DNA from 2 places in the Streptomyces sp. 17_S59 genome. Region 2 is predicted to be linked to the other one. Evidence: riboswitches for the same ligand, from Rfam matches in the RefSeq annotation. Region 2 holds a riboswitch; the other holds the start of a gene.
What was found. A riboswitch is a leader RNA that binds a small molecule or an ion and turns the genes downstream of it on or off. The one in region 2 is predicted to bind thiamine pyrophosphate.
Positions count from the first base shown of each region.

Region 1 (15,282 bases), 3.6 Mb from region 2:
ACCTGGACGACACTCGCCCCGCCCCGCGCCTCCCTGCTGGCCGAGGTGCGGCCGCACTGGCTCAACTACCGCTTCGGGCTGGTCTCCCCGGAGCTGGTGGCCCGCAATCACGCCGACGGCCTGCGGGTGTCCGCCTGGACCGCCGACACCCGGTACACCATGCGGCGGCTGCTGCGCGCGGGCGTCGACTCGATCACCACCAACCGCATCGGGACCCTGCGTTCGCTGCTTCCGCGCTGAGGCGCGGGGCGGCCGGGCGGGGCGGGCGGCGGGTCAGAGCCCGACGATCTCGTTCCACTCCTTGCTGAAGCCGGGGCGCTCCCGGGCGGTCATGTCACGGGCGGTGTGCAGCCGCGCGCGCATGTCGTCGCTGGGGAAGACCAGCGGGTTCTCGGCCAGCTCGGCGAGTTCCTTTTCCTTGCTCCCGGCCAGCACCTCGCGCGCGGCCGGGACCGGGCAGACGTAGTTGACCGCGGCCGCGAGCCGGGCGGCGACGTCGGGCCGGTAGTAGTAGTCGATCAGCTGCTCGGCATTGTGCTTGTGCCGGGCGAGGTTGGGGATCATCATGCTCTCGGCCCACAGCTCGGCCCCCTCCTCCGGCACCACGAACTCGATGTCGGGGTTGTCGGCCTGGAGCTGGATGATGTCGCCGGAGTACGCCTGGCAGGCCAGGACGTCGCCGGAGGAGAGGTCCTTGATGTAGTCGTTGCCGGTGAAGCGGCGGATGTGCCGATTGCGGACCAGCCGGCGCAGCTGGTCGGTCATGGTGTGGAAGTCGTCGGCGGTCCACCGGGTGACGTCCGCGCCGTTGCCGAGCATGAGCAGGGCGAACGCCTCGTCCATGCCGGAGAGCAGGGTGACCCGGCCGCGCAGGTCGTCGCGCCACAGGTCCGAGGTGTGCCGGATCTCGCGGCCGAGCTTCTTGCGGTTGTACGCGATGCCGGTGATGCCGGACTGCCAGGGCACGGTGTGCCGTCGCCCGGGGTCGAAGGTCGGCTTGCGCAGCAGCGGGTCGAGCTGCCGGTCGACGTTCGGCTGGGCGGCCCGGTCCATCTCCTGGACCCAGCCGAGCCGGACGTAGCGGGAGGCCATCCAGTCGCTGACGACGATGATGTCCCGGCCGGTCTCCTGATGGTTCATCAGGGCCGGGCTGATCTTCCCGAAGAACTCGTCGTTGTCGTTGATCTCCTCGGTGTACTTCACCGAGATGCCGCTGAGCTTCTCGAAGTCGTCGAGGGTGGGCCGCTTCTCCGGCTGCTTCTCGTCGGTGTCGATGTACAGCGGCCAGTTGGCGAAGACGAGCCGCTTGTCCTGCGCCGAACGGTCCGGGGCGGACCGGTCGCCCGGCGCGACGTACGCGGCGGGCACCCCGCAGCCTGCGAGTGCTGCGGCCCCCGCGCCGGCGCCCAGTGCGCGCAGCAGGGTACGGCGGGACAGGGGCTTCACGGGCGTCTCGCATTCGGGGAGGTCGGAGGGGCCCGGCCGGGGCCGGGGAGCGGTCGATGATACCGGGACGGGCAACGCCGTCCCGGCCCCCGGTCCCCGGCCCCCCCGGGCCTAGCCCAGCGACGTCATCACGTGCTTGATGCGCGTGTAGTCCTCGAAGCCGTAGGAGGAGAGGTCCTTGCCGTAGCCGGACTTCTTGAAGCCGCCGTGGGGCATCTCGGCGACGAGCGGGATGTGGGTGTTGATCCACACGCAGCCGAAGTCGAGGGCCTTGGACATCCGCATGGCCCGGCCGTGGTCCTTGGTCCATACCGAGGAGGCCAGCGCGTACTCGACGCCGTTGGCGTAGGCGACGGCCTGCTGCTCGTCGGTGAAGGACTGGACGGTGATGACGGGCCCGAAGACCTCGTGCTGGATGATCTCGTCGTCCTGCTTGAGGCCGGAGACGACGGTCGGGGCGAAGAAGTAGCCCTTCTCGCCGACGCGGTGGCCGCCCGCCTCGACCTTGGCGTGGGCGGGCAGCCGCTCGATGAAGCCGGTGACCTGCTTCAGCTGGTTGGCGTTGTTGAGCGGCCCGTAGAGCACGTCCTCGTCGTCCGGCCGGCCGGTCTTGGTGTCGGCGGCGGCCTTGGCGAGGGCGGTGACGAACTCGTCGTGGACCGACTCGTGGACGAGGACGCGCGTGGCGGCCGTGCAGTCCTGGCCGGCGTTGAAGTAGCCGGCGACGGCGATCTCCTCGACGGCCTTGGCGATGTCGGCGTCCTCGAAGACGACGACCGGGGCTTTGCCGCCCAGCTCGAGGTGGACGCGCTTGAGGTCGCGGGAGGCGGACTCGGCGACCTGCATGCCGGCGCGCACGGAGCCGGTGATGGAGGCCATCGCGGGCACCTTGTGCTCGACCATCAGCCGGCCGGTCTCCCGGTCGCCGCAGATGACGTTGAAGACGCCCTTGGGGTGGCCCAGCTCCTCCAGCACCCCGCCGATGATCTCGGCGAGGAGGACCGTGGAGGCCGGGGTGGTGTCGGAGGGCTTGAGGACGACGGTGTTGCCCGCGGCGAGCGCCGGGGCGAACTTCCACACGGCCATCATCATCGGGTAGTTCCACGGCGCGACCTGCGCGCAGACACCGACCGGCTCGCGCCGGACGATGGAGGTCATCCCCTCCATGTACTCGCCGGCGGAGCGGCCCTCGAGCATCCGGGCGGCGCCCGCGAAGAAGCGGATCTGGTCCACCATCGGCGGGACCTCCTCGCTGCGGGTGAGCGCGAGGGGCTTGCCGGTGTTCTCGGACTCGGCGGCGATCAGCTCCTCGGCGCGCGCCTCGATGGCGTCGGCGATCTTGAGGAGGACCTTCTGGCGCTCGCCGGGGACCAGGTCGCGCCAGACGGGGAAGGCGGCCTCGGCGGCGGCCATGGCGGCGTCGACGTCGGCGGAACCGGACAGCGGGGCGGTCGCGTACGCCTCTCCGGTGGCCGGATTGACGACCTCGGTGGTCCGGCCGTCGGCGGCGTCCCGGAACTCCCCGGCGATGTAGTTGCGCAGGCGGCGCAGCTCGGTGGTCACGATGTGCCACCCCTTCTGTCGGATGTCCAATGGCTGAGACGGCCAAGCCTAGTCACTGAGGCCACGCTTTCGACATACCCATGAGCTACGAACAACGGAATCAGTTATTCATAAGGTCGTCCACAACGAATTTCATTGCGCAAGCCTTGTCAGACCACCGAGTCCTCATGCACAGTGGGTGCCGTGGCCACTCGTAGTGCAGAACCGAAAGGCGCAACCGGCGCACAGCCGATCGACGCCGTCTCCCTGGCGATCATCGAACAGCTCCAGGAGGACGGCCGCCGCCCCTACGCGGCAATCGGCAAGGCCGTCGGACTGTCCGAAGCGGCGGTCCGGCAGCGTGTGCAGAAGCTGCTCGACCAGGGCGTGATGCAGATCGTCGCCGTCACCGACCCACTGACCGTGGGATTCCGGCGGCAGGCGATGGTCGGCGTCAACGTCGAGGGCGACCTCGACCCCGTGGCGGATGCCCTGACCGCGATGGACGAAGTGGAGTACGTGGTCGTGACCGCGGGCTCCTTCGACCTCCTCATCGAGATCGTCTGCGAGGACGACGACCATCTCCTCGAAACGATCAACAAGCGCATCCGGACGCTGCCGGGCGTGCGCTCGACGGAGAGCTTCGTCTATCTCAAGCTCCGCAAGCAGACCTACACTTGGGGAACCCGATAGCCGTGAGCAAGGACCTCAGCAGGACGGCGTACGACCACCTGTGGATGCACTTCACCCGCATGTCGTCGTACGAGAACGCCCCCGTGCCCACCATCGTGCGCGGCGAGGGCACGTACATCTTCGACGACCAGGGCAGGCGCTACCTCGACGGACTCGCCGGCCTGTTCGTGGTCCAGGCGGGCCACGGCCGTGCCGAGCTGGCCGAGGCAGCCGCCAAGCAGGCCCAGGAGCTGGCCTTCTTCCCGGTGTGGAGCTATGCCCACCCCAAGGCCGTCGAGCTGGCCGAGCGGCTGGCCCACTACGCCCCGGGCGACCTGAACAAGGTCTTCTTCACCACGGGCGGCGGCGAGGCCGTGGAGACCGCCTGGAAGCTGGCCAAGCAGTACTTCAAGCTGACCGGCCGGCACACAAAGTACAAGGTCATATCCCGGGCCGTCGCCTACCACGGCACTCCGCAGGGCGCCCTGTCCATCACCGGGCTGCCCGCGCTCAAGGCCCCCTTCGAGCCGCTGGTCCCCGGCGCGCACAAGGTGCCCAACACCAACATCTACCGGGCGCCGGTGCACGGGGACGACCCGGAGGCCTTCGGCCGCTGGGCCGCCGACCAGATCGAGCAGCAGATCCTCTTCGAGGGCCCGGACACCGTCGCCGCCGTCTTCCTGGAGCCGGTGCAGAACGCGGGCGGCTGCTTCCCGCCGCCGCCCGGCTACTTCCGGCGGGTGCGCGAGATCTGCGACCAGTACGACGTGCTGCTGGTCTCCGACGAGGTCATCTGCGCCTTCGGGCGGCTCGGCACCATGTTCGCCTGTGACAAGTTCGGCTATGTGCCGGACATCATCACCTGCGCCAAGGGCATGACCTCCGGCTACTCCCCGATCGGCGCCGCGATCGTCTCCGACCGGATCGCGGAGCCCTTCTTCAAGGGCGCCAACACCTTCCTGCACGGCTACACCTTCGGCGGGCACCCGGTCTCGGCCGCCGTCGCGCTCGCCAACCTCGACATCTTCGAACGCGAGGGCCTCAACCGGCACGTGCTCGACAACGAGTCCGCGTTCTTCGCGACGCTGTCGAAGCTGCACGACCTGCCGATCGTCGGCGACGTGCGCGGCAACGGCTTCTTCTACGGCATCGAGCTGGTGAAGGACAAGGCCACCAAGGAGTCGTTCACGCCGGAGGAGTGCGAGCGGCTGCTGTACGGCTTCGTGTCCAAGAAGCTGTTCGAGAGCGGTCTGTACTGCCGCGCGGACGACCGGGGCGACCCGGTCATCCAGCTGTCGCCGCCGCTGATCGCGGACCAGTCGACGTTCGACGAGATCGAGCAGATCGTACGGGCCGTCCTCACGGAGGCGTGGACGAAGATCTGACGGAATCCGCAGCCGGCCCGGCCCCGGCGACCACCTGCACCACCACTGACGGGCACCCCCCAGGAAGACCGACGGCCCGTCACCCACCGCGGCCCACGCACGTGCATCACTCCCCCGCGCGCGCGTGGGCCGCGGCATGTCCGGGCAAACCTCGGCCGATGAGCCCGATGGGAGGAAAGTGGGGCATGCAGCGCCGAGCCTGGACGAGGGCTAGGATCCCGGTTCCGTACGGTGCCAGTGACCCAATGGCCTCCGGTTCGTTCACCCGGACAGGGGAACGGACCCTTTCAGCGACCCGAGGTGCTCGATATGGTGGCCCCGCCGGACAACGACGTGCTCTGGGCACGCGGTCTGCACTACTCGTACAACGGTTCCCCCGCCCTGACCGGCGTTTCGGTCGGTGTGCGCGAGGGCGAGATCCTCGCGGTGACCGGGCCCCGGGGGGCCGGTAAGACGACGCTGCTGAAGTGCCTGTCGGGGCAGCTGCTCGCGGACCCCGGCGAGGTGTGGTTCAACAGCGCACCCGTACACACGCTCTCCCGCTCCGCGCGCGAGCGGCTGCGCCGGGAGCGGTTCGGCTGGATCGACTCCGAGCCGCACCTGCTGCCCGAGCTGACGGGCTGGGAGAACACCGCCCTGCCCCTGCTCGCCCGCGGCATCGGGCACCGGGCCGCCAAGCGGACGGCGACGGAGTGGCTGGAGCGCCTCGACGTCGGCGACTGCGCCCGCAGGCGCCCGGCCGCCCTCACCCGGGCCCAGTGCCAGCGCATCGCCATCGCCCGGGCCCTGTCCGCCGAGCCCACCGTGGTCTTCGCCGACGAGCCCACCGCGCCCCTGCACGCCACGGACCGCGCACAGGTGCTGCGCACGCTGACCACGGCCGCGCGCTCGCACCAGATCACGGTCGTCCTCGCGACGCTCGACGAGGAGAGCGCGGCCCTCGCCGACACCACCATCACGCTCGTCGACGGACGCCGGGGCGGCGCGATCCCGGCACCCGACGCACCCGGCGGAGAGGGCAGGGCCGCGTGCTCAGTCTCCGCCTGACCCGCGGCGCGCATCCGCTCGTCCTGCTGCGGCGGCTGCTGGTGACGGCCGCGGCGGCAGGGGTCGGCTTCCTGCTGCTGTGCACGCTGGGGTACGCGGTGGCGCACCCCAAGGCGACCGAGGAGTCGGTCGTCAGACTGCTGTGGTGCGCGGTGCCGCTGGCCGCCGTGGTCCAGTTCGCGCTGACCGTGGCCCGCAGCGACCCCGCGACGAGACCCCGCGACGGCCTGGACGCCATCGGTTTCGGCCCGGCGCGGATGGCGTTCCTCGCGGCGTCGACGGCCGCCCTCTTCTGCGGACTCGGCAGCGTGGCGGCGCTGCTGGCCTACCTCGAGCTGCGCGGGGACCTCGGTGGCACGCCGCTGAGCGGCACCGCCGCCGGGCTGCTCGACGGGGACGCGCCGCTGCCCTGGGCCGCGACGCTGACGCTGCTGGGGCTGCTCCCGGCGCTGGCGGCCGGCGTGTGCGCCGTCGCACTGCGCCCGCGCAAAAAGCGCGGAAACAGGGCCACCGCGCCCGCACCCGCCGACGGCTCCGCGCCCGCGCCGGAGGAAGCGGGCCCCGGGCGCGCGGGGCTGCCCTGGGGCGTCGCGATCATCGCCTGCGGCCTCGCCCTGGAGGCGTACGTCGGCCGCGCCCCGGCGCCCCGGCCCGCCGAGCTGCTGGCCCTGCCCGGCCGGGACGGCGGCGCCTCCCCCGGCCTCCTCGGCGGCTGGCTGCTGGCCTCCTTCGGCCTGGTGCTGGCCGGCCCCGGGCTGACCCACTGGTGCGGCACGCTGCTGGCCGCCGGGCGCCCCGGGCCCGTACGCATGCTGGCCGGGCGGATACTGCAGGACGCCGCGACGCGGCTGGGGCGGCCGCTCGGCGTGCTGTGCGCCACGGCCTCGGGCGCGCTGGCCGCCGTCGAGCTGTACGGCGCGGCCTGGGACCAGCCGGACTCCGGGCCCTTCGGGCCGCTCACCGGCCTGGGCGCGGCAGTCGTCATGTCGTGCGTGACCGCCACCGCGATCACCGCCGCCATGGAGAGCCGTCAGGCCCGCTCCGAGACCGTCGCCGCGCTGCTGCGCCTGGGGATCCCCGCCTCCCTGCTGCGCGGTGCGGCAGCCGTGCGGACCTGTGTGCTGCTGGCCGTGCTCGCCCCGCTGACATGGGTGATCGCCGAGCTGACCACGCTTCCGCTGACCCGCTGACACATACTCATTTGACTAATCCTTGACCCAAGGCAACTCCGCCGCCCGAAAGCCCGTCCTCTGAGAAGTACGTCTGCTTCAGAAGCAGGACGGGCCAACAGGCGAACGGAGCATTTGGTGATCATCGGCCTTCTCACGGCTGTCGCGGCCTCGGTGTGCTACGGCACCGGATCGGTGCTGCAAGCCGTCGGCTCGCGGAAGTCGGCCCGCAGGGAAGCCGCGGCGGCCTCCACCACGGGCACCACCCAGCACGGCGGACCCAGCCTGTCCTCCACCGCGAAGGCCGCCGTGACCTGGGAGTTCATGGTCGGCACCGTGCTGGACTTCTTCGGCTTCGGGCTCGGCGCGCTCGCCGCCCGCCTGCTCCCGCTGTTCCTCTCCCAGACGGTCATCAGCGCCAACCTCATCGTCACCGCCCTGCTCAGCGTGAAGCTGCTCGGCCTCCGGCTGACCCGCCGGGAGTGGACGTCCATAGCCGTGGTCTGCGCGGCGCTCGTCCTGCTCGCCACCGCGGCGGGCCACGAGGGCAGCGGCGACGCCGCCAGGTCCACCCACTGGTGGCTGCTGATCATCTCGGTCGTGCTGATGGCCGGCGGCACCGTGGCCGTGCGCCTGCTGGGTTCCCGGGCCGCGATCCTGGCCGGTCTGCTGTCCGGTCTCGGCTTCGGCGCGATCGGCGTGGGCGTGCGCATCCTCGACGGCATCGACCCCTTCGACCTGCCCACCATGCTCGCGGACCCGGCCCTCTACGCCATCCTCGTCTCCGGCGCGATCGGCATGTACCTGCACACGGTCGCGCTCCAGATCGGCTCGGTCAACGGCGCCACGGCGGCGCTCGTCGTCGGCGAGACGGTGCTGCCGGGCATCATCGGCGTGCTGTGGCTGGGCGACGCCTCGCGCGAGGGCTTCGCGTGGCTGGCGATCGTCGGCTTCCTGCTGGCGGTGGCGGGCGCGGTGGCGGTGGCGTGGTTCGGCGAACCGGACACCCACGGGGCGGCGCCGGCGCCGCGAACCGAAGAACCGGAACGCACGCCGGTGGGCTAGGCCTGGTCTTTCCCGTAACCGGGGGCAAATTTCAGCCCCTCCGGCGTTTGAGGAGCGGGGGTCCGGGGGCGGAGCCCCCGCCCTGCGGCGGAGCCGCATATCGGATACAGCGGGAAGGGGCGGGATCGGGGAAGAAAACCCCCGTCAACCGCCCAGCACCGTCACCTCGTCCACCGAAAACGCCACCCCCACCCGCGCCCCCACCTCCGGCGCACCCGACAGCGCACACGTCGCCTCCAGCGCAGGCCCCGGCCCACCCTCCGGCTGGAGAAGCACCACCACGTGGTCCCCCCGGAACGTACGCCCGGCCACGGTGCACGGAAGCCCCGCCGCCCCCAACCGCACCCCCGCCGGCCGCACCAGCACCTTCGCCTCCCCCGCCCGGCTCCCCGCCGGCACCGGCACCCGGCCCCACACCGTGTCCGCGTACCCGTCCCGCACCACCCCGTCGACCACGTTGTCGAAGCCCAGGAAGCGCGCCACGAACTCCGACGCGGGCCGCTGCCACACCTCCAGCGGGGTGCCGCTCTGGGCGATGCGGCCGTCGCGCATCACCACGACCCGGTCGGCGAGCGCGAAAGCCTCGCCCTGGTCGTGGGTGACGGCCAGCACGGTCGTCCCCAGCCGGCCGAACAGCTCGCGCAGCTCCACCACGAGGCGCTCGCGCAGGCTCCGGTCGAGCTGGCCGAGCGGCTCGTCCAGCATCAGCAGCCTCGGCTCCGGGGCCAGCGCGCGGGCCAGCGCGACCCGCTGCTGCTCACCGCCCGACAGCGCCCCCACCTGCCGCTTCTGCGCACCCGGCAGGCCCACCAGGTCGAGCAGCGCGGCGACCCGCCGCGCCGACTCCGCCCGCCCGGTGCCGCGCATGCGCAGGCCGAAGGCGACATTGCCGCCGACGTCCTTCTGCGGGAAGAGCTGGTGGTCCTGGAACATCAGGCCGACCCCGCGCCGGTGCGTGGGCACCCCGCCCTGGTCCCGCCCGCCGAGCAGCACGCGCCCGGCGTCGGTGTGCTGCAGCCCGGCCACGGCCCGCAGCAGCGTCGACTTTCCGCTGCCGCTCGGACCGAGCACGCAGACGATCTCGTGCTCGGCGACCTCGAGGTCCACGGCGTCCAGCACCGTGCGCTCGCCGAACCTGACGGTCACCCCGTCGAGCCGAAGCATCTAGAACTCTCCCGTGCGGTCGGTGCGAATGCGCTCGAGCAGCAGCAGCGCCACCGCGCACACCACCATCAGAATCGTGCTGAGGGCCATGGCCTGGCCGTAGTTGAACTCGCCGGGCCGGCCGAGCAGCCGGGCCACGGCCACCGGCAGCGTGGGGCTGTCGGGACGGGCGATGAAGACCGTGGCGCCGAACTCGCCCAGCGACACCGCGAACGCGAAGCCCGCCGCCACCGCCAGCGCCCGTCCGACCAGCGGCAGGTCCACTTCCCGCCACGCACGCAGCGGGGACGCGCCCAGCACGGCCGCCGCCTCGCGCAGCCTGCTGTCCACCGCGCGCAGGACGGGCAGCATGGTCCGTACGACGAAGGGCACACCCACCAGGGCCTGCGCCAGCGGCACCAGGATCCAGGACGTCCGCAGGTCCAGCGGCGGCTCGTCGAGGGCGATGAGGAAGCCGAAGCCGACGGTCACGGCGGAGGTGCCGAGCGGCAGCATCAGCAGCGCGTCGAAGCCGCGCACCAGCCGGCCTTCGCGCCGGGTGAGCGCCGCGGCCGCGAGACCGCCGACGACCACGGCAATGGCCGTCGCGGCCAGCGCATAGGACACGGAGTTGCCGATCGCCTCCAGCGGGGCGACGACGAGCGTGCCGCCGCCCGCGCCCGCGGTGCCCAGGGCGCGGTAGAAGTCCGTTCCGTAGCCGTGCGGCCCGTCGAAGGAGCGCAGCACGAGCACTGCGAGCGGCAGGAGCAGCAGCACGGCGACGACGGCCAGGACGGACCACAGCAGCGCCCACTGGGCCGCGCCCCGCGGCCGCCGGGCGGTGCGGGCGGCGTCCACGAGCCGCAGGGTCGCCTCGCGGCGCCGCACGGTGCGGGCGTGCACGGCCAGCAGCGCGGCCACGGCCGTGAACTGCACCAGGGTGAGGACGGCGGCCGTGGGCAGGTCGAGCAGCTGCGCGGTCTGCTGGTAGATCTCCACTTCCAGCGTGGCGTAGCGGGGGCCGCCGAGGATCTGGACGGCGCCGAAGGAGGTGAAGGTGAAGAGGAAGACCATCAGGGCGGCCGCCGCGACGGCCGGGGCGAGCGCCGGGAGGGTCACCCGCCGCCAGGCCGCGAACCGCCCGGCGCCCAGCACCCGGGCCGCCTCCTCCTGGCGGGGGTCCAGCTGTGCCCAGAGGCCGCCGACGGTCCGCACGACCACGGCGTAGTTGAAGAAGACGTGGGCCACGAGGATGGCCCAGACGGTCGAGTCCAGGCGCACCCCCCACAGCTCGTCGAGGAGTCCGCCGTGCCCCAGCAGGGCCAGGAAGGCCGAGCCGACGACGACGGTGGGCAGGACGAAGGGGACGGTGACGACGGCTCGAAGCAGCCGCTTGCCGGGGAAGTCGAAGCGCGCGAGGACGTATGCGCCGGGGAGCGCGAGCGCCAGCGTGAGCCCGGTGGAGGCGGCCGCCTGCCAGGTGGTGAACCACAGGACGTGGCCGATGTACGGGTCGGTGACCACCTCGCCGATCCGGGCGAGCTGCCACTGCCCGCCGTCCGTGAGGCCCCGGGAGACGATCGCCGTGACGGGATAGGCGAAGAAGACGCCGAAGAAGGCGAGCGGCAGGGCCATCAGGCCGAGCCGCGTCGCCGTCCGGCGGGCTCCCGTCCGGCGGACTCCCGCGCTCCGGGCCCGGGAGGAGCCGGCGGCCGTGCCGGTGGTCGCCTCGGCCGCCGCTCCGTCGGGGGTCACTTCAGGACGAGCGAGGACCATTCCTTGACCCACTGGTCGCGGTTCTTGGCGATCTTCTCGGGGGCGAGGGTCTGCAGATCGGTGATCTGCGCGCCGTACTTGGTGAAGACCTCGGGCAGCTTGGCGTCCTGGTTGGCGGGCTTGACGAACATCTGGAGGGGCATGTCCTCCTGGAACGTCCGGCTCAGCAGGAAGTCGATCAGGGCCTTGCCGCCCTCGGTGTTCTTCGCACCGTTCAGCAGGCCGGCGAACTCGATCTGCCGGAAGCAGGTGCCGGTCGCGACGCCGGTGGGGGCCTCCGCGGGCAGCGGGTCGGCGCCCACGACCTCGGCGGGCGGGCTGGAGGCGTAGGAGACCACGAGCGGCTTGTCGCCCTTGGCCTTCTTGCCGCCCGCGGAGCCGGAGAAGCGCTCGTTGTAGGCCTGCTCCCAGCCGTTGACGACCTCGACGCCGTTGTCCTTCAGCTTCTTCCAGTAGTCCTGCCAGCCCTCGTCGCCGTACTTGGCGATGCTGGCGAGCTGGAAGCCGAGGCCCGGGGAGGAGGTCGCCGCGTTCTCGGTGACCAGGAGGTCCTTGTACTCCGGCTTGATCAGGTCGTCGAGGGACTGCGGCGGGGTCAGCTTGTGGTCCGCGAAGTAGGCGCGGTCGTAGTTGACGCAGATGTCGCCGGTGTCGACGGGCGTGACGCGGTGCTGCGCGGCATCGGCCTGGAGGTCCTTGGGCACCCGGTCCAGGCCCTTGGCCTCGTACGGGGTGAACAGGTCCTTGTCGAGCGCGCGGGAGAGCAGCGTGTTGTCGACGCCGAAGAAGACGTCGCCCTGCGGGTGGCTCTTGGACAGGATGGCCTGGTTGACGGCCTGGCCGGCGTCGCCGCTCTTGATGACCTTGACCTTGTAGCCGGTCTGCTCGGTGAATGCCTTGAGGACCGGGTCCGAGGTGACGAAGGAGTCGTGCGAGACGAGGGTGACGGTCTTGCTGCCGCCCGGCTCCCCCGCGCTGCTCTTGTCGGCGGATCCGGATCCGCCGCAGGCGGCGAGGGCCGGCAGGCCCAGGGCGGTGACGACGGCCGCGCCCAGGGCACGCCGAAGACTGGTGTTCATGATGGTGCTGACTCCCTACGCCGGTACTAACCGGATCAGGTCCGAGGGTCTGCGGGCCGTGCCGCACTCTCAGCGCTCGTGCGCTCCCCTGTCGGATTGTTCATTTGTGCGAAAGGCACCGTATCAGTGCCGGTGGTGCCGGTGAGCGGGGTGCTCAGCGCTCCGTGGCGGCGAGCTGCCCGCAGGCTCCGTCGATCTCCTGGCCGCGGGTGTCCCGCACGGTCACGGGGACGCCGTGCGCGGCGATCGCCTCGACGAAGGCCCGCTCGTCCTCCGGGCGGGACGCCGTCCACTTGGAGCCCGGGGTGGGGTTGAGCGGAATGAGGTTGACGTGCACCCGCTTGCCCTTGAGCAGCCGGCCGAGCAGGTCACCACGCCACGCCTGGTCGTTGATGTCCCGGATCAGGGCGTACTCGATGGAGATCCGGCGGCCGGACTTCTCCGCGTACTCCCAGGCGGCGTCGAGGACCTCGCGGACCTTCCAGCGGGTGTTGACCGGCACCAGGGTGTCGCGCAGCTCGTCGTCGGGCGCGTGCAGCGAGACGGCAAGGCGGCACTTGAAGCCCTCGTCGGCGAAGCGGTGCATCGCCGGGACCAGGCCGACGGTGGAGACGGTGATGCCGCGCTGGGAGAGCCCCAGGCCGTCGGGCTCGGGGTCGGTCAGCCGGCGGATGGCGCCGACGACGCGCTTGTAGTTGGCCAGCGGCTCGCCCATGCCCATGAAGACGATGTTCGACAGGCGCGCCGGGCCTCCGGGCACCTCGCCGTCGCGCAGGGCGCGCATGCCGTCGACGATCTGGTGGACGATCTCGGCGGTCGACAGGTTGCGGTCGAGGCCGGCCTGGCCGGTGGCGCAGAACGGGCAGTTCATGCCGCAGCCGGCCTGGGAGCTGATGCACATCGTCACCCGGTCGGGGTAGCGCATCAGCACGGACTCGACGAGCTTGCCGTCGTGCAGCCGCCAGAGGGTCTTGCGGGTGGTGTCGTTGTCGCACGAGATGTGCCGCACCACGCTCATCAGGTCCGGCAGCAGTTCGCCCGCGAGCTTCTCGCGGGCGGCCGCCGGGATGTCCGTCCATGCCGCCGGGTCGTGGGCGTACCGGGCGAAGTAGTGCTGGGACAGCTGCTTCGCGCGGAAGGGCTTCTCGCCGATCGCGGCGACGGCCTCGCGGCGTTCGGCGGGCGAGAGGTCGGCGAGGTGCCGCGGGGGCAGCTTGGCTCCGCGGGGGGCGACGAAAGTGAGTTCTCCAGGTGCAGGCATGGTCCTACCAGTGTCGCAGACGGACGGAGGGGGCCCGCCGTCCTGTGGACGACGGGCCCCTCACGTTTCGAACACCTACCGAAAACCCCAGGTCAGGAGCTAGGAGCCGACGAACGCCACCATCAGCAGCCACACCACCGGCGCCGTCGGCAGCAGCGAGTCCAGCCGGTCCATGCTGTGCCGATATGCGGCTACCGCCGCGTGGCGCCGTGTCAGCCGCTCCCCACGAACGCCACCATCAGCAGCCACACCACCGGGGCGGTCGGCAGCAGCGAGTCCAGCCGGTCCATGATCCCGCCGTGGCCCGGGAGCAGGGCGCCCATGTCCTTGATGCCCAGGTCCCGCTTGATCATGGACTCCCCGAGGTCGCCCAGTGTGGCGCTGACCGCGACCGCGAGGCCGAGCAGCAGGCCCTGCCACCACGCCCCGTCGTCGATCAGGAACTGCATGCACAGCGCGCCCGCCACCATCGCGAACAGCACCGCGCCGACCAGGCCCTCCCGGGTCTTGCCGGGGCTGATGCGCGGCGCGAGCTTGTGCTTGCCGAACCGCCAGCCCACCGCGTACGCCCCCGTGTCGCTGACGACCGTCAGGACGAGGAAGGTCAGCACCCGCCAGGCGCCGTCCCCGGCGGAGAGCATCAGCGCCACGAAGGTGGCGAGGAACGGCACGTAGAAGGCCGCGAAGATGCCCGCCGTGACGTCCTTGAGGTAGTCGTCCGGAGACTCCGTCATGCGCCAGACGAGCACGGCGAGCGCGGTGAAGGCCATGGCCACCCACGCGCCCTCGGAGCCGTTGACATAGCCCGCGACGATCATGGCGGCGCCGCCGATGGCCAGGGGCACCAGAGGAGCCTTGATGCCCTTGCGCTCGGCGAGGCGGGAGGTCAGCTCCCACAGCCCGACCACTACGGCGAGCACGACCACGCCGAGGAAGACGGGCTTGTAGACGAACAGGGAGGCGAGGATCACCGCGCCGAGACCCACGCCCACCCCTATCGCGGCACGCAGATCGCGGCCCGCGCTCTTCTTCGCCTTGCCCCCCTGGGGGGCGGCAGGCTCCTGAGGCCGGATGTCGGGCTCCTGTTCATCGCGGAACAGGGGGCCGCCGATGTGCGCGGCCCCCTGGTCACGGTCGTCTCCGTCGTCCTGGTGTCCGCCGGCTCCGGTCACGATGGGCATGGGCCGAGTCTGCGCCGCATAGCCCGCCTTGTGCAGAGGACCCGCCGGAGCGAATCCGTCCACGGGGGCACCTCCCAGCGGGCCGGGGGCGGTTCCCCGGTCGGCGGACCCCCAGTGGCCGGCGCGCGGCGGGGCTCCCCAGGATGCGTCGTTCATCAGACCTCGAGCAGCTCGGATTCCTTGTGCTTGAGCAGCTCGTCCACCTGCGCGACATACTTCGCGGTGGTGTCGTCGAGCTCCTTCTCCGCGCGGCGCACGTCGTCCTCGCCGGACTCCTTGTCCTTCACCAGCTTGTCCAGGGCGTCCTTCGCCTTGCGGCGGACGGACCGGATCGAGACCTTCGCGTCCTCGCCCTTGCCCCGGGCGACCTTGATGAACTCCCGGCGGCGCTCCTCGGTGAGCTCCGGGAAGGTCACCCGGATGATGTTGCCGTCGTTGCTCGGGTTCACACCCAGGTCGGAGTCCCGGATGGCCTGCTCGATGTTGCGCAGTGCGCTCTTGTCGAACGGCGTGACC
Region 1 is NZ_JBXOWD010000001.1:5,251,871-5,267,152, reverse strand. Features, by position in the region: gene AC1Z4A_RS24125 (glycerophosphodiester phosphodiesterase) at 1-240, shown strand, start outside; gene AC1Z4A_RS24120 (polyamine ABC transporter substrate-binding protein) at 274-1,437, opposite strand; gene AC1Z4A_RS24115 (gamma-aminobutyraldehyde dehydrogenase) at 1,558-3,009, opposite strand; gene AC1Z4A_RS24110 (Lrp/AsnC family transcriptional regulator) at 3,184-3,681, shown strand; gene AC1Z4A_RS24105 (aspartate aminotransferase family protein) at 3,666-5,045, shown strand; gene AC1Z4A_RS24100 (ABC transporter ATP-binding protein) at 5,355-6,092, shown strand; gene AC1Z4A_RS24095 (hypothetical protein) at 6,074-7,282, shown strand; gene AC1Z4A_RS24090 (hypothetical protein) at 7,400-8,326, shown strand; gene AC1Z4A_RS24085 (ABC transporter ATP-binding protein) at 8,471-9,490, opposite strand; gene AC1Z4A_RS24080 (ABC transporter permease) at 9,491-11,104, opposite strand; gene AC1Z4A_RS24075 (thiamine ABC transporter substrate-binding protein) at 11,221-12,324, opposite strand; TPP riboswitch at 12,320-12,424, opposite strand; gene rlmN (dual-specificity RNA methyltransferase RlmN) at 12,479-13,585, opposite strand; gene AC1Z4A_RS24065 (phosphatidate cytidylyltransferase) at 13,798-14,922, opposite strand; gene frr (ribosome recycling factor) at 14,922-15,282, opposite strand, start outside.
Region 1: another riboswitch for thiamine pyrophosphate. It lies ahead of AC1Z4A_RS24075 (thiamine ABC transporter substrate-binding protein); the one in region 2 lies ahead of thiO (glycine oxidase ThiO).

Region 2 (15,282 bases):
CGCGGCGCAGCAGCCTGACTGGCCGGACCATGAGGCTCTGCGCGATGTGATCGCCGAGCTCGAGTCCTATCCACCTCTCGTCTTCGCCGGCGAGTGCGACCAGCTGCGTCAGCGTCTGGGAGCCGTTGCGCGCGGCGAGGCGTTCCTGCTCCAGGGCGGTGACTGCGCGGAGGCCTTCGACGCCGTCGGTGCCGACCAGATCCGCAACAAGCTCAAGACCCTCCTCCAGATGGGCGCGGTGCTCACCTACGCCGGGTCCGTGCCCGTCGTGAAGGTCGGCCGCATCGCCGGCCAGTACAGCAAGCCGCGCTCCAAGCCGACCGAGACCCGCGACGGCGTGACCCTGCCGACCTACCGCGGCGACTCCGTCAACGGCTTCGCCTTCACGCCCGAGGCCCGCACCCCGGACCCGCAGCGGCTGAAGCGGATGTACCAGGCCTCGGCCTCCACGCTGAACCTGGTGCGTGCCTTCACCACCGGCGGTTACGCGGACCTGCGTCAGGTGCACGCCTGGAACCAGGACTTCGTGCGCTCGTCGCCGTCCGGCCAGCGCTACGAGCAGCTCGCCCGCGAGATCGACCGGGCGATGAACTTCATGAACGCCTGCGGGGTGGACCCGGAGGAGTTCAAGACGGTCGAGTTCTTCGCCTCCCACGAGGCGCTGATCCTGGACTACGAGTCCGCGCTGACCCGCGTGGACTCGCGCACCGGGCAGCTGTACGACGTCTCGGGCCACATGGTCTGGATCGGTGAGCGCACCCGGCAGCTGGACGGGGCTCACATCGAGTTCGCCTCGAAGATCCGCAACCCGATCGGCGTGAAGCTCGGCCCGACGACCACGGCCGACGAGGCGCTGACCCTCATCGAGCGGCTCGACCCGGACCGCGAGCCGGGCCGGCTGACGTTCATCACCCGGATGGGCGCGGGCAAGGTCCGCGACAAGCTCCCCGCCCTGGTGGAGAAGGTCACGGCCTCCGGCGCCCAGGTCGTCTGGGTCTGCGACCCGATGCACGGCAACACCTTCGAGGCCGCCTCGGGTCACAAGACGCGGCGCTTCGACGACGTGCTGGACGAGGTCAAGGGCTTCTTCGAGGTCCACAAGGGCCTGGGCACCCACCCGGGCGGCATCCACGTGGAGCTGACCGGCGACGACGTCACGGAGTGCGTGGGCGGCGGCGACGAGATCTTCGTCGACGACCTGCACCAGCGCTACGAGACGGCCTGCGACCCCCGCCTCAATCGCAGCCAGTCCCTGGACCTGGCGTTCCTGGTCGCGGAGATGTACCGGGACCAGTAAGCGGCAGGGGCTGTCCCCGCACCGTGCGCGCCGTGGGGCGCGGATCACTTCGGATCCGCGCCCCACGGCGTTGTTTTTCGGCCGCCGGGCCGGGTAAGGTAAGGGTAACCTTATTGATCGCGAATGGTGATCAATTCGATCAGTTCCCTCGGACCGGCAAGGCGGTGACCGCGTGTACGTCTGCTCGTGCTTCGGCATCACGGAGCAGCAGGTGCGCGAGCACGCGGACAAGGGGGCGTGCACGCCCCGCAAGATCGCCTCCGCCTGCAAGGCCGGCACCGACTGCGGCAGCTGCGTCCGGCGCATCCAGGCGCTGCTCGGCCGGGGCGAGTGCCCGCGTCGCGAGCTGGCCGACCGGGGTGAGGACGACGTGCTGGCCTCCGATGTGACGCTGCTGGCGGCGCCCCCGGCGTCCTCCGTGTCCGCGGCCCCCTCGGGGACCGTCGCGGCCTGAGGCCTATGCGCTCTGCCCGTTCTCCTGCTCGATGAACTGGGCGAGGTAGAGCGGCTCACCGAGCTTCTCGATCAGCTCCAGCTGGGTGTCGAGGTAGTCGATGTGGTCCTCCTCGTCCGCGAGGATCGACTCGAAGATGTTGGCCGAGGTGATGTCGCCCTTGGCCCGCATGACCTCCACGCCCCGCCGCAGGCGGTCGATGGCCTCGACCTCCACCTGCCGGTCGGCCTGGAACATCTCGGTGATCGTCTGGCCGATCCGGACGTGGAAGAGCCGCTGGTAGTTGGGCAGCCCCTCCAGGAAGATGATCCGGTCGGTCAGGACCTCCGCGTGCCGCATCTCGTCGAAGGACTCGGCGCGGGTGTGCTGGGCGATCTTGGTCCAGCCCTTGTGCTCCTGCAGCTTCGCGTGCAGGAAGTACTGGTTGATGGCGGTCAGCTCGGCAGTCAGCTGCTCATTCAGGAACTCGATGACCTCGGGGTCGCCCTGCATCGCAGAGGCTCCTTCCTGGGGGCACCTCCCGCGGCCGTCCGGGCCTGCGGGGAGGATGACTGGCAGGTTGCGCGCATCCTTGCACCGCCCCTCGAAACCGTCCAGTAAGTGCACACTTAGTGGGAGTTGCCCCGATACCGCAACCCCTGGTCATCGGCACCCCCGAAGGTCTGACACCATTGAGCCATGGGGCCCTCGAAAAACACCGAAAGCCGCGAAGGGGAGCATCTTCAGCTGCCTCCGGGGCAGCGGCTTCAGCGCGGATGGCCGGTGACGCACTACGGCCCGGTCCCGAAGTTCAAGCCGGACCGGTGGGAGTTCCGTGTCTTCGGGGCGACCGCCGACGGTGACAAGCACTGCTGGAACCACGACGAGTTCTCCGCCCTGCCGTACACGACCGTGGTGGCGGATCTGCACTGCGTCACGAAGTACAGCATGCTCGGTGCGGAATGGGGTGGGGTTTCGGCCCGTACGATCCTCGAACTCGCCCCGCCGGCACCGGAGGCCACCCATGTGATGGTGTGGGCCGAGTACGGTTTCAGCTCAAATCTCCGGCTCTCGGACTTCACCGCCGAGAAGACGATGTTCGCCACCCACAAGGACGGCGAGCTGCTCACCGCGGAGCACGGCTTTCCCGTACGGCTGGTGGTGCCGCACCTGTATGCCTGGAAGGGGCCCAAATGGGTGCGCGGCGTGGAGTACATGACCGCGGACCGGCGGGGCTTCTGGGAGGAACGCGGCTACCACAACATCGGTGATCCGTGGCGGGAGCAGCGCTACTCGTACCAGGAGCAGCCGGGCGAGGGCCCGGAGCTGTAGGGGCGCCCCCGGGCCCGGGAGGGCGCTAGGCCCTGTCGTCAAAATCCCGCCTGCCCCGCGGCGTCTGGCACGCACTCCCCCAGCTACCGCTGGGAGGTGCCCCCACGCCGCGTTGTCGGTCGTCGGCGCAGCCCGCTGCGCTCTCCTCCCTCCGCCTTGCGATCGCACGCACCAGACGCCGCGGGGCCCGCCCTCCGGGCGGACGGCGCTATTTTGACGACAGGGCCTAGGGCAGGGAATCCCGCAGGTCCTTCAGCCGTGCCACGTCCGCCGCATGGCCCTCCGGGCCGCCCGGCGTCTCGATCGTCAGCGGCACCCCCGCCGTCTCCGGGTGCCGGAACAGCTGCCCGAACGGCTCCAGGCCGATGTGACCGGAACCGATGTTCTCGTGCCGGTCCTTGTGGGCGCCGACGACGTCCTTGGAGTCATTGGCGTGAATCAGCCCCAGCCGACCCTCGCCCACCACGGCCACCAGCTCGTCGAGGGCCTGCTTCATCCCGCCGATCCCGGCCAGGTCGTGCCCGGCCGCGAACAGGTGGCAGGTGTCCAGGCAGACGCCGAGCCGAGGGTGGTGCTCCAGCGCGCCGAAGTACGGGCCGAGGTCCGCCACCAGTGAGCAGAGCGAGGCGCCCTGGCCCGCGGTCGGCTCCAGCAGCAGCCGGGGGCCGTCCTCGGGCAGCTCCTCGAGCAGCGGCAGCAGCCGCTCGTGCACCTGGGCCAGCGCCTCGCGGCGGTGCCGGCCGCCGGTCGCGGAACCGGTGTGCACCACGACGCCGCGGGCGCCGATCTCCCCGCCCCGGCGCAGCGAGTGCCGCAGCGACTCCACGGACAGCTCCGCCGTCGCCGCGGTGTGCGAGCCGAAGTTGATCAGGTAGGGGGCGTGCACGTACACGGGCAGCCCATCGGCGGCGCAGCCGGCGCGGAACTCCTCGTCCTGCCGCGGGTTGCCGGGCGGGGTCGCCCAGCCGCGGGGGTTGGCGACGAAGACCTGTACGGCCTCGGCGCCCATCCGGCGCGCGTACGGCAGGCCGACCTTGGCGAGCCCGCCGGCCACGGGGATGTGCCCGCCGACGGGGTTGCGGTCCCGGCCGGGGAGCGCGGAGGTGGTGGCGGGGGTGGGGGACGTCCGGTTCATGGCGTGCTCAGAACCCGCTCTTCAGCCGGATGACGATGGTGTCGCCCTTGGCGGCCTGGTCGCCGCCGCGGACGGACTGGGCGTCGACGGAGTCCTGCGGGAAGAAGAAGGGCTTGTCGACCTTGACCTTGAAGCCCGCGGCCTTCAGGGTCCGCTTGGCGTCGGCCTCACTCTTTCCGGTGACGTCCGGGACGATGGCCATCTCCTTGCCCTTGGAGACTGTGACCGTGACGGCGTCGCCCTCGGCGGCCTGGGTGCCCCGGGCCGGGGACTGCTGGGCGACGGCGCCCTTGTCCCGGTCGGAGTAGACCTGGTTGTCGTCGACCTTGATGTCCAGGCCCGCGTCCCGCAGCACGGCGGTCGCGGCCGTCACGGACAGCCCGGTCACGTCCGGCACGTTCACCGGCTTGCCCTTGCTGACGACCAGCGCCACGGCAGAGCCCGGCCGGAGCTGGGTGCCCGGCCCCGGGTCGGTGGAGAGCACCGAGCCCTTGGGCGTCTCGCTGCTGAACTGCTGGGTGACGTCCCCGGCCGTCAGCCCCAGGCCCTCGATCTTGCGCTTGGCGTCGTCGAGCGGCATGCCGACCAGGTTCGGCACCTCGGCCTTCTCCGGGCCGCGCGAGATGGTGATGGTCACGGTGCCGGTGTTGCGGATGCGCTCGCCGGGCTTGGGGTCGGTGGAGATGACGTGGCCGCGCTCGACCGTGTCGCTGAACGCCTGCTTGACCTTCACGCCGAGCCCGGACTTGTCCAGCGTGCCCGTCGCCTTGTCCTGCGTCATGTCCAGGACGGCGGGCACCGAGGTGAACTGGCCGGAGTTGATGTACCAGACGCCCGCGCCGCCGAGGACGACCAGCAGCGCGGCGGCCACCGCGATCGCCCAGCGCCGGGACAGCCGCGCGGGCCACCGGGGCGCGGCGGCCGGTGCATGGCCGGGCGCCGCGGGAGGCAGCGGGGGCGCGGGCGGGTGCTCCAGCCGGGTGGTGCGGTTGAGCAGCTCCTCCTCGGCGCGGGGCGGCATCGGCCGCGACACGGCCGGGCGGGGGATGACGCTGGTGCGGTCCTCGGAGCCGACGGAGCCGACGGAGCCGACAGGGCCGGCGGAGCCGGCCGGGGTGGAGGCGGACGCGCCCGGCGGGACGGCGTCCAGCTGCGCGTCCGGCAGCGCGGCGCGGGCCGCGCGGACCCGGCCCAGCAGGGCGGCCGCGTCGGCCGGGCGCAGCTGCGGGTCGCGGGCGGTGGCGGCGGCCACCAGGGCGTCCAGCTCGGGGGCGAGCCCCGGCACGGCGGCCGACGGGGGCGGCACGTCCTCGTGGAGGTGCTGGTAGAGCACCTGGGCGGGGGTGCCGCCGGTGTGCGGCTTGGCGCCGGTGAGCATCTCGTAGAGGACGACGCCGCAGGCGTAGACGTCCGCGCGGGTGTCGGCGGTGCCGTGCTCGATCTGCTCGGGGGCGAGGTAGGACACCGTGCCCAGCACCGAGCCGGTGCTCGTGCTGGTGTTGGTGTCCACGGCCCGCACCAGCCCGAAGTCGGCGACCTTGACCCGGCCGTCGTCGCCGATCAGCACGTTCTCGGGCTTCATGTCGCGGTGGATGAGCCCCGCCAGGTGCGCGGCGCCCAGCGCGGCGAGCATGGGCTCCAGGATGTCCAGGGCGGCGCGCGGGTGCAGGGCGCCGCGCTCGCGCAGGACGTCCCGGAGCGTGCACCCGGCCACGTACTCCATGGCCAGGTAGACGTACTGCCCGTCGGTGCCCTGGTCGTAGACGCCGACCACATTGGGGTGGTCGAGGCGGGCCACGGACTTGGCCTCGCGGATGAAACGTTCCACGAAGGCGTTGTCGGCGGCGAGGGACGGGTGCATCACCTTGAGGGCGAGCACCCGGTCGAGCCGGGTGTCCATGGCGCGGTAGACCGTGGCCATGCCGCCCACGGCGATCCGCGTCTCGATGCGGTAGCGGCCGTCGAGCAGGTGATCGACGAGGGGGTCGGGCAAGGTCGTGTCCACGGCACACGAGTCTACGAGCCGAGTCGGGCGGGGCCGTACGGCGTGGGGCTCGCGCGCATGTTTGAAGCGGAACGGTGACAGGGGGTGGGCCGGGGGTTGTTTTTCCCCGATCCCGCCCCTTCCCGAAGTAACCGATATGCGGCTCCGCCGCAGGGCGGGGGCTCCGCCCCCAGGCCCCCGCTCCTCAAACGCCGGAGGGGCTGAATTGGTTGGGTGGGGAAAGCCTCACACGAACGCCGGGCGCTCCGGGTCCAGGGCCGCGCGGCCCGCCATCGTCGACGACGCCTCCGCGAAGTGGCGGCGCGGGATGCGCCCGGCCCGGTGGGCCAGCCGGCCCGCCTCCACCGCGTGCCGCATCGCCTCCGCCATCAGCACCGGCTCCTGCGCCCGCGTCACCGCCGAGGCGAGCATCACCGCCGCGCACCCCAGCTCCATGGCCAGCGCCGCATCGGACGCGGTGCCCGCGCCCGCGTCCAGGATCACCGGGACGGTGGCCCGCTCGGTGATCAGCTGGAAGTTGTGCGGATTGCGGATGCCCAGCCCGGAGCCGATGGGCGCGCCCAGCGGCATGATCGCCGCACAGCCGACGTCCTCCAGCTTGCGGGCCAGGACGGGGTCGTCGTTGGTGTACGGCAGCACCGTGAAGCCGTCGTCCACCAGGATCTCCGCGGCGTCCAGCAGCTCGATCGGGTCGGGCAGCAGGGTGCGCTCGTCGGCGATCACCTCCAGCTTGACCCAGTCCGTGCCGAGCGCCTCGCGGGCCAGCCGGGCGGTGAGGACGGCCTCGCCTGCGGTGAAGCAGCCCGCCGTGTTCGGCAGCACCCGGATGCCGTGCTTCTCCAGGACGGAGAGCACCGAGCCGCGCACGGTCGCGTCGAGGCGGCGCATCGCGACCGTGGTCAGCTCCGTGCCGGAGGCCAGCAGGGCGCGCTCCAGCACGTCCAGGCTGGGGGCGCCGCCGGTGCCCATGATCAGGCGCGAGGTGAACGGGGTGTCCGCGATGGTGAGCAGATCGTCTGCCATCTGTGCTGATCAGCCTCCCTGAACCGCGGTGAGCACCTCGACCCGGTCGCCGTCGCCGAGCGCCGTGAGCGGCCACCGGCCGCGCGGTACGACCGCCTCGTTGACGGCCGCGGCGACGCCGCCGCGGGCGGGGGTGAGCGCCGACACGAGCCCGTCGAGCGTCGTCCCCGCGGGCACGACGCGGCGTTCTCCGTTGACGCTGATGGTGTGGGTGACGACATCGCTGCCGGTCATGCGGACTGCTCCTGAAGTGCGGGGGTGAAGCGTCGGGGGGAGAAGGGGCGGGCCACCTCGGGCAGCCGGCCGGTGGTGAGCACCTCGGCCATCACCTCGCCCGTGAGCGGGGTGAGCAGCACGCCGTTGCGGTGGTGCCCGGTGGCCGTGAGCAGGCCGGGCAGCAGCGTCGGTCCGAGCAGCGGGGCGTTGTCGGGGGAGCCGGGCCGCAGCCCGGCGCGGGCCTCCACCAGGGGCAGCTCGGTGATGCCGGGCACCAGCTCGTGGGCGTCGCGCAGCAGCTCGTAGACGCCGCCCGCGGTGACGGTGGTGTCCCAGCCCAGCTCCTCCGTCGTGGCGCCGAGGACCAGCTCGCCGTTCTCGCGCGGCACCAGGTACACAGGGCCGCCGCGCACCACCGCCCGGACGGTGCGGGACAGGAAGGGCCGGTACGCGTCCGGGACGCGCAGCCGCAGGATCTGGCCCTTGACCGGGCGGACCGGCGGCACCGCGTGCTCGGGCAGGCCCGCGAGCCGTCCGCTGTGGCTGCCCGCGGCCAGCACGGTCTGCCCGGCGTCGACGCGGGTGCCGTCGGCGAGTTCGGCCCCGGTGGCCCGGTCCCCGGCCAGCAGCGCCCGTACGGCCTCCGAGCGGTGGAAGTGCACTCCGGTGCGCTCGCAGGCGGTCAGCAGCGCGCCGGCCAGTCTGCGCGGGTCGGTCTGGTGGTCGCCGTCCACCCGCAGTCCGCCGCGCACGCCCGGCGCGAGCATCGGCTCCAGGCGGCGGCACTCGCGCCCGGACAGCCACTGGGAGTCCAGGCCGGACCGCAGCTGGAGCTGGTGCAGCTCCCGCAGGTGGGCCCGGTCGTCGGCGTCGAGGGCGACCGCCAGGGTGCCGCAGGCGCGGTAGCCGGTCTCCCGGCCGCTGGCCTCCTCCAGCTCGGCCGTGAAGGCCGGGTAGCGGCGCGCGGAGGCGAGGTTGAGGGCCAGCAGGCCCTGCTCGCCGTAGTGCAGCTCGGTCACGGCGGCCAGCATCCCGGCCGCCACCTGGGCCGCGCCGCCGCCGGGCGCGGGGTCGGCGACCGCGGTGCGCAGCCCGCGCTGGGCGGCCCGCCAGGCGGTGACCAGGCCGATGATCCCGCCGCCGATGACCAGGACGTCGTACGTGTGGTGTGTGTGGGTTCGATGCGCTGGGGTTCGATGCGCGTGCACGATGCTCCAGCCCCTCCCTTCGCCGGCATGACCCGGATCAGGTTCGTACGGTCGGAGGCCGTCCAGCCTCCCTCTCAGCCCGGTGCGTCCGGGCTCCCGCGAGTGCTTGCAGCGGCCACCCTAGTACGCCCCGAGGACGGGCAGGAAGGGCGGCCGGGCCGGGGTGACGGCCATGTGGCCCTCCGCGCGCGTTCGAGCGCCGGCGGTTCGCCGGCGGTTCGTCGACCGTTTGCCGACCGGAGACCGTCAAACATCGTGACGCTGTGTCAGAGGTCTCCCCACCCGGTGCTCCGACAGACGCAGGCCGCCGCCCTAGAGTTGATCGGGTGAGCGAGCAGACGAACACCTCCAGTGACCGGCGCGTCGTCATCGTCGGCGCGGGGATGGCCGGCGTGCAGACCGCGGTCGCCCTGCGCGAGCAGGGCTGGCGCGGCGCGATCTCCCTGCTGGGCGCCGAGCCCCACCAGCCGTACGACCGCCCCCCGCTTTCCAAGGCCGTCCTCCTCGGCAAGGCCGAGGGCTCCGCCTTCGAGGTGGACTTCGACTCGCTCGGCATCGACCTGCGGCTGGGCGTGGAGGCCACCGGCCTGCGGCCTGCCGAGCACCTGCTGGACACCGCGGCCGGCCCGGTGCCGTACGACGTGCTGGTCGTCGCCACCGGCGCGGAGCCCGTGGGCCTGCCCGGCAGCGAGGGCGTGCCCGGCGTCCACGTGCTGCGCACCGTGGACGACGCGGAGCGGCTGCGCCCGCTCCTCGCCGAGCAGCGCGACATCGTCGCGGTCGGGGCCGGCTGGATCGGCGCCGAGGTCGCGACGGCCGCGCGGGAGGCGGGCTGCCGGGTGACCGTCGTCGAGGCCGCCGACCGGCCGCTGGCGGGCGCCCTGCCCGCCGAGGTCGCCGCCCACATGGCCGGCTGGTACGGGCACAGCGGCGCCCGGCTGCTCACCGGCACCGCCGTGGCCTCCGTGGAGCCGGGCGCGGTGGTGCTGGCCGACGGGACGCGGCTGTCCGCGGACGCGGTGATCGTGGGCATCGGGGCGCGGCCCGCCACCGGCTGGCTGGCCGGCTCGGGCGTCGAGCTGGCCGCGGACCGCTCCGTCGCCGCCGACGACCGGCTGCGCGCCTCCGTCCCGGACGTCTACGCGGTCGGCGACTGCGCCTCCTTCCCCTCCGCCCGCTACGGCGAGCGGCTGCTGGTGCACCACTGGGACAACGCCCTCCAGGGCCCGCGGACCGTCGCCGCCAACATCGTCCACGGCCCGGGCGGGGCGCCGGTGTACGACCCGGTGCCGTACTTCTGGTCCGAGCAGTTCGGCCGCTTCGTGCAGTACGCGGGGCACCACTCGGACGCGGACGAGCTGGTCTGGCGCGGCGACCCGGACAGCGCAGCCTGGTCGGTGTGCTGGCTCCGGGCGGGCGTCCTGGTGGCCCTCCTGGCCGTGGGCCGGCCGCGGGACCTCGCTCAGGGGCGGAAGCTCATCGAGCAGGGCGCGGCCGTGGACCGGGTCCGGGCGGCGGACCCCTCGGTGCCGCTGAAGTCCGCGGTGCTCTAGGAAGTCCGCGTTGCTCCAGCCGCCGCGTGCCCCGGTCGGGCGTGTCCGACGGGGTGCGCAGGGGGGCCGCGAGGGGCCGGTGGGGTGACCTCCGGCCCGGCTCGGACCCCGGCTCGGGTCAACCCGGCTACCGGCTGTCAGTCCCAGATGGCAGGCTTGTCCCCGTGACCGAGATTGACGCAAAGATCGATGCTCTCGTCCCCGCCTGGCACAACCTCCCCGACATCGCCGAAAAGCTCGGCGTCGAGGTGACGCGCGTCCGGCAGCTGGTCAAGGAAGGCCAGCTGATCGCGGTGCGCCGCGGCGAGAACCGAGTGCTCATGGTGCCCGCCGACTTCATCGGCGAGGGCAAGGTGGTCAAGGGCCTCGCCGGGACCTTGACGCTGCTGCGGGACGACGGCTTCAGCGACGAAGAAATGCTGGAGTGGCTGTTCACCCCGGACCCCACCCTGCCCGGCACCCCTGCGCAGGCCCTGCGCGAGAATCGCGGCACGGAGGTGAAGCGCCGCGCCCAGGCGCTCGCCGTCTGACCCGCGGCACCGCCGCGGCCCAGTGAACACCGTCCGGCGTACGGGCCGGGGACGCCGTATAGGCTGCCCCGGCCCGTACGCCGCCGACCCGGGGGAGATACCCGATGCCCGCCACCGCACGCCAGCGGCTCGCCGACGCGCGGCTGTACCTGTGCACCGACGCCCGCAAGCGCCAGGGCGACCTGCCCGAGTTCCTGGACGCCGTGCTGGCCGCCGGGGTGGACATCGTCCAGCTGCGGGACAAGGGCATGGAGGCGGGGGAGGAGCTGGAGCACCTCGCCGTCTTCGCCGACGCCGCCCGCCGCCACGGCAGGCTCCTCGCGGTCAACGACCGGGCGGACGTCGCGCACGCCGCCGCCTCGGACGTGCTGCACCTGGGGCAGGGCGACCTGCCCGTGCCCGCCGCGCGGGCGATCCTCGGCGCGGACGTGCTGATCGGCCGCTCCACGCACGCGGAGGACGAGGTGGCCGCCGCGGCCGCCGAGCCCGGCGTGGACTACTTCTGCACCGGCCCCTGCTGGCCCACCCCGACCAAGCCGGGCCGCTACGCCCCGGGCCTGTCCCTGGTGCGCTACGCGGCCGCCCTGCAGCCCGAGCGGCCCTGGTTCGCGATCGGCGGGATCGACGCCGGCAACCTGGACGAGGTGCTGGAGGCGGGTGCCCGCCGCGTCGTGGTGGTCCGCGCCATCACGGAGGCCACGGACCCGGGCGAGGCCGCGGCCCATCTGGCGAAGCGCCTCCGCGAGCACGCGGCGCGCTAGCGGCGCACCGGCCGAGAGGGCCGGAATCCCCGGGGGCCGTCCGGGGAAGCCGTCCGAGGAATGAGACACCTCGTGGACGGCGTCCGGGCGAACGGGACAAATGGCAATTGTGGGTTGGGACCCCGCCCCACCGCTGGTTAACTTGCCGGTATGGCCCTTGGCACTGCCTCCACCAGGACAGACCATGCGCTCACCGTGCGTGAGCTGCTCGCCTCCGGCGAGCGTTCCTACTCCTTCGAGTTCGCCGCGCCCAGGTCGGAAAAGGGCGAACGCACGCTCTGGAACGCCATCCGACGCATCGAAGCCGTCGGTCCCACCTTCGTCTCCGTGACCTACGGCGCCGGCGGCTCCTCCCGGGAGGGCACCGTCCGCGCCACGGAACGGATCGCCACGGACACCACGCTCACCCCCGTGGCCCACCTGACGGCGGTCAACCACTCCGTCGCCGAACTCCGCAATGTCATCGGCCAGTACGCCGACGTCGGCATCCGCAACATGCTCGCGCTCCGCGGCGATCCGCCCGGCGACCCCATGGGCGAGTGGGTCCGCCACCCCGACGGCGTCGGTCACGCCGTCGAGCTGGTCCGGCTGATCAAGGAATCCGGCGACTTCTGCGTGGGCGTCGCGGCCTTCCCGGAGATGCACCCGCGCTCCTCGGACTGGGAGACGGACATCCGGCACTTCGTCGACAAATGCCGGGCGGGCGCGGACTTCGCGATCACCCAGATGTTCTTCTGTCCCGAGGACTATCTCCGGCTGCGGGACCGCGTTGCGGCCGCAGGTTGCGACACTCCGATCATTCCGGAAATCATGCCGGTCACCAATGTGCGCCAGATCGAACGGTTCGCACAGCTCAGCAACGCCGCTTTCCCGCCGGACCTCGCGGAGAGGATCCTCGCGGTGAAGGGCGACGCGGCCGCTGTACGCTCGGTCGGGATCGAGTACGCAACGGACCTGTGTGCCCGGTTGATGGCCGAGGAGATTCCCGGGCTCCACTTCATTACCCTGAACCACTCCACGGCCACGTTGGAAATCTACGAGAATCTGGGACTGCATCAGCGGTCCTGACGGCCGGCCGGTGAACGGCGGCCGACGAGAGGGGCGTTAATGGGCTGGACGGTCCTCTACATCGCGTTCGGTGTCGTCGCGCTCTGGCTGCTCGGCGAGGTGCTGCTGCAGTACAAGGCGCGGCTGCGCTGGCGGCTCCTCGCCTTCGTCGGCTTCCTCGGGGTGGTCGCGGGCGTGGTCGTCCCGTCCGTGGCCGTCATCGTCGTGGGCGCGATCGCCTTCGGCGTGGGCCAGACCTTTGTGACACTCTCCTTCCGCCGCGGCTTCTCCCGGGGCTGGGCCATCCGCCGCACCGGCGAGGACGGCGGCAAGGAAGCGGACCGGGGCGCGCGCAGGACCAAGTCCAAGCCCAAGGGCAGCGGCAGGGGCAGGGGTGCGGCAGCGGACGGCGGAAAGCCGCGGGCCGGGCGCCGCCGCAAGTCCGAGCGGCCCGCCCGCACCGCCTCCGACGTCACCCTGCCGGTCTCCGGGGACGGCGCCCTCCCGCCCGTGCCCGGCGCCGGCGCCGACCGCCCGGACCTGATGCCCAACGTGCCCCAGCAGCCCACCTCGGAGCCCGTGCACCCCGCCGGCTACGACGGCACGGGCGGCAGCGGCTACCAGCCCGCCGTGGACCCCGCCGCCGAGACGTCCGTCTTCGGCGCGTACGACGGCTACGCCGCCGCCCAGCCCGCCGAGGCCGCCGGAGCCCCGGCCCAGGGCGGCTACGCCGGGCAGTTCGACTACGGCCAGGGCCAGTACGCGTCGTACTCCGACCCGTACATCGGCAACCGCTCCCCGGCCTACGAGCAGTACGACGCCTACGGGCAGCAGCAGCCGTACGCGCAGCAGCAGTACGGCTCCGGGTCCTACGGCTCCGGCAGCTACGCCCCGCAGTACGACATCGACACGCCTCCCGGCGGTGTGTGGGTTCCGCAGCAGCGAGACGGTGATGGCGCGGCCGGAGCGCCCGGCGGCGTCGGCAACGCGCCGCAGGGCCAGCAGCCGCCCTACCCGCCGCAGCAGCCCGGCCAGGGCTACGACGAGCAGCAGCGCTACCGCTACTGAGGCCGGCGCCGGGGGCCGGCGGCGCGGCTCACTGGGAGCCGCGCCAGTCCGCCCCCTCCACGATCAGCCCGGCGACCAGCGCCCCCGACATCCCTGCGTGGGCGAGCCCGCCACCGGGGTGGGCAAAGCCGCCCACGAGGTACAGACCGGGCAGCCGCGTGGCATTGGCGGGGCGCAGGAACGCGCCCTCGGCACCGGCCAGTACGGGCGCGGGCACCCCGCCGCCCTCGGCCCCGGTGGCCGCCTCCGTGTCGGCCGGAGTGCGCACCTCCCGCCACAGCACCCGGTCGCGCAGCCCCGGCACCGCGGCCCCGGCCGCTTCGACCATGCGGTCCGCGAACTCCTCGGCCGTCCCGGCGCCGGTCCAGTCCACGCTGCCGTGCGGCGCGACCGTCGCGGTGAGCGTCATCGCCTCGTGCGCGTCGTCGGGGCAGGCGCCGGGGTCGTCCGGCCGCAGGACGGTCACCGTCGGCCGGTAGCCGGAGGTGCCGTGCCCGCCGCCGAAGACGGCGTCCAGTTCCGCCGCACGGTCGCCGTGCACCACCGTGCGGTGCGCCGTGCCGTCCGGGCGGGCCCCGGAGAGGGCCAGGAACACGCTGAACCTGCCCGGCGGAACGGGCTGCCGGGGCGCTTCGGCCGCGTCCGGCGCGAGCACCTCCAGGCGGCCGGGCGAGACGCCCGCCACCACCATGTCGGCCTCGGCCACGCTCCCGTCGGCCAGCCGCACCCCGGCCGCCCGGCCGTCCTTCTCCACCAGGCCCGTGGCCTCGGCGCCGAAGACGAACTCCACGCGCCGGGCCGCACAGCGCTCGTACAGGGCGTCCGCGAGGCCGCGCAGCCCCCCGGCGACGTACCAGCTGCCGAAGGTCTGCTCCATGTACGGCAGCACCGTCGCGCTCGCGGGGGCGCGGCGCGGGTCGAGCCCGTACGCCAGGGCGTGGCTCTCCAGGAGGGCCACCAGCCGCGGGTCCTTCAACTCCCGTTCGGCAACGGCCGCCAGCGTGAGCGGCCCGCCCCGGCGCCGGAACAGCCCGCGGCGGGGCGGCGCCGGATAGGGGTCACGGCCCAGGCCGGGCACCCGGTCGGCGTGCAGTGGCTCCTCCAGGAGCGGCCGCCGAGTGGCGTCCCACACCTCGCGGCCCCGGTTGACCAGCTCGCTCCAGCGCTCGCCCGCCCCGGCGCCGACCGCGGCGTCCAGCGCGGCCACGACACCGGCCCGGGAGGCGTTGGGCAGCGAGACGTCCGTGCCGTCGGCGAAGACGTGCCGGCTCGCCGGGTCGACCTGGGTGAGCGAAAGGGTCTGCTCCAGGGACTCCTTGCCGGTCTTGACGAACAGATCGCGGTAGACGGCGGGCAGGTGCAGCAGCCCCGGCCCGGTGTCGAAGACGAAGCCGTCGCGCTCGAGCCGGGCGACGGCGCCGCCGTGCGTCGCCGCGCGCTCGTAGACCGTCACCCGGTGCCCTGCGACGGCCAGCCGGGCGGCGGCGGCCATGGCGCCCATTCCGGCGCCGATTACTGCGATCCGTGCCATGCGCCGAGCCTATCCGGCGGGGGTAAATCCAGCCCCTCCGGCGTTTGAGGAGCGGGGGTCCGGGGGCGGAGCCCCCGCCCTGCGGCGGAGCCGCATATCGGTTACTTCGGGAAGGGGCGGGATCGGGGAACAACCACCCCCTC
Region 2 is NZ_JBXOWD010000001.1:1,673,811-1,689,092, reverse strand. Features, by position in the region: gene AC1Z4A_RS07315 (class II 3-deoxy-7-phosphoheptulonate synthase) at 1-1,297, shown strand, start outside; gene AC1Z4A_RS07310 ((2Fe-2S)-binding protein) at 1,470-1,751, shown strand; gene bfr (bacterioferritin) at 1,755-2,243, opposite strand; gene AC1Z4A_RS07300 (sulfite oxidase-like oxidoreductase) at 2,430-3,062, shown strand; gene AC1Z4A_RS07295 (deoxyribonuclease IV) at 3,289-4,197, opposite strand; gene pknB (Stk1 family PASTA domain-containing Ser/Thr kinase) at 4,205-6,202, opposite strand; gene AC1Z4A_RS07285 (thiazole synthase) at 6,428-7,225, opposite strand; gene thiS (sulfur carrier protein ThiS) at 7,235-7,459, opposite strand; gene thiO (glycine oxidase ThiO) at 7,456-8,649, opposite strand; TPP riboswitch at 8,647-8,759, opposite strand; gene AC1Z4A_RS07270 (NAD(P)/FAD-dependent oxidoreductase) at 8,976-10,202, shown strand; gene AC1Z4A_RS07265 (Rv2175c family DNA-binding protein) at 10,367-10,732, shown strand; gene thiE (thiamine phosphate synthase) at 10,837-11,493, shown strand; gene metF (methylenetetrahydrofolate reductase [NAD(P)H]) at 11,644-12,561, shown strand; gene AC1Z4A_RS07250 (hypothetical protein) at 12,601-13,608, shown strand; gene AC1Z4A_RS07245 (phytoene desaturase family protein) at 13,637-15,139, opposite strand.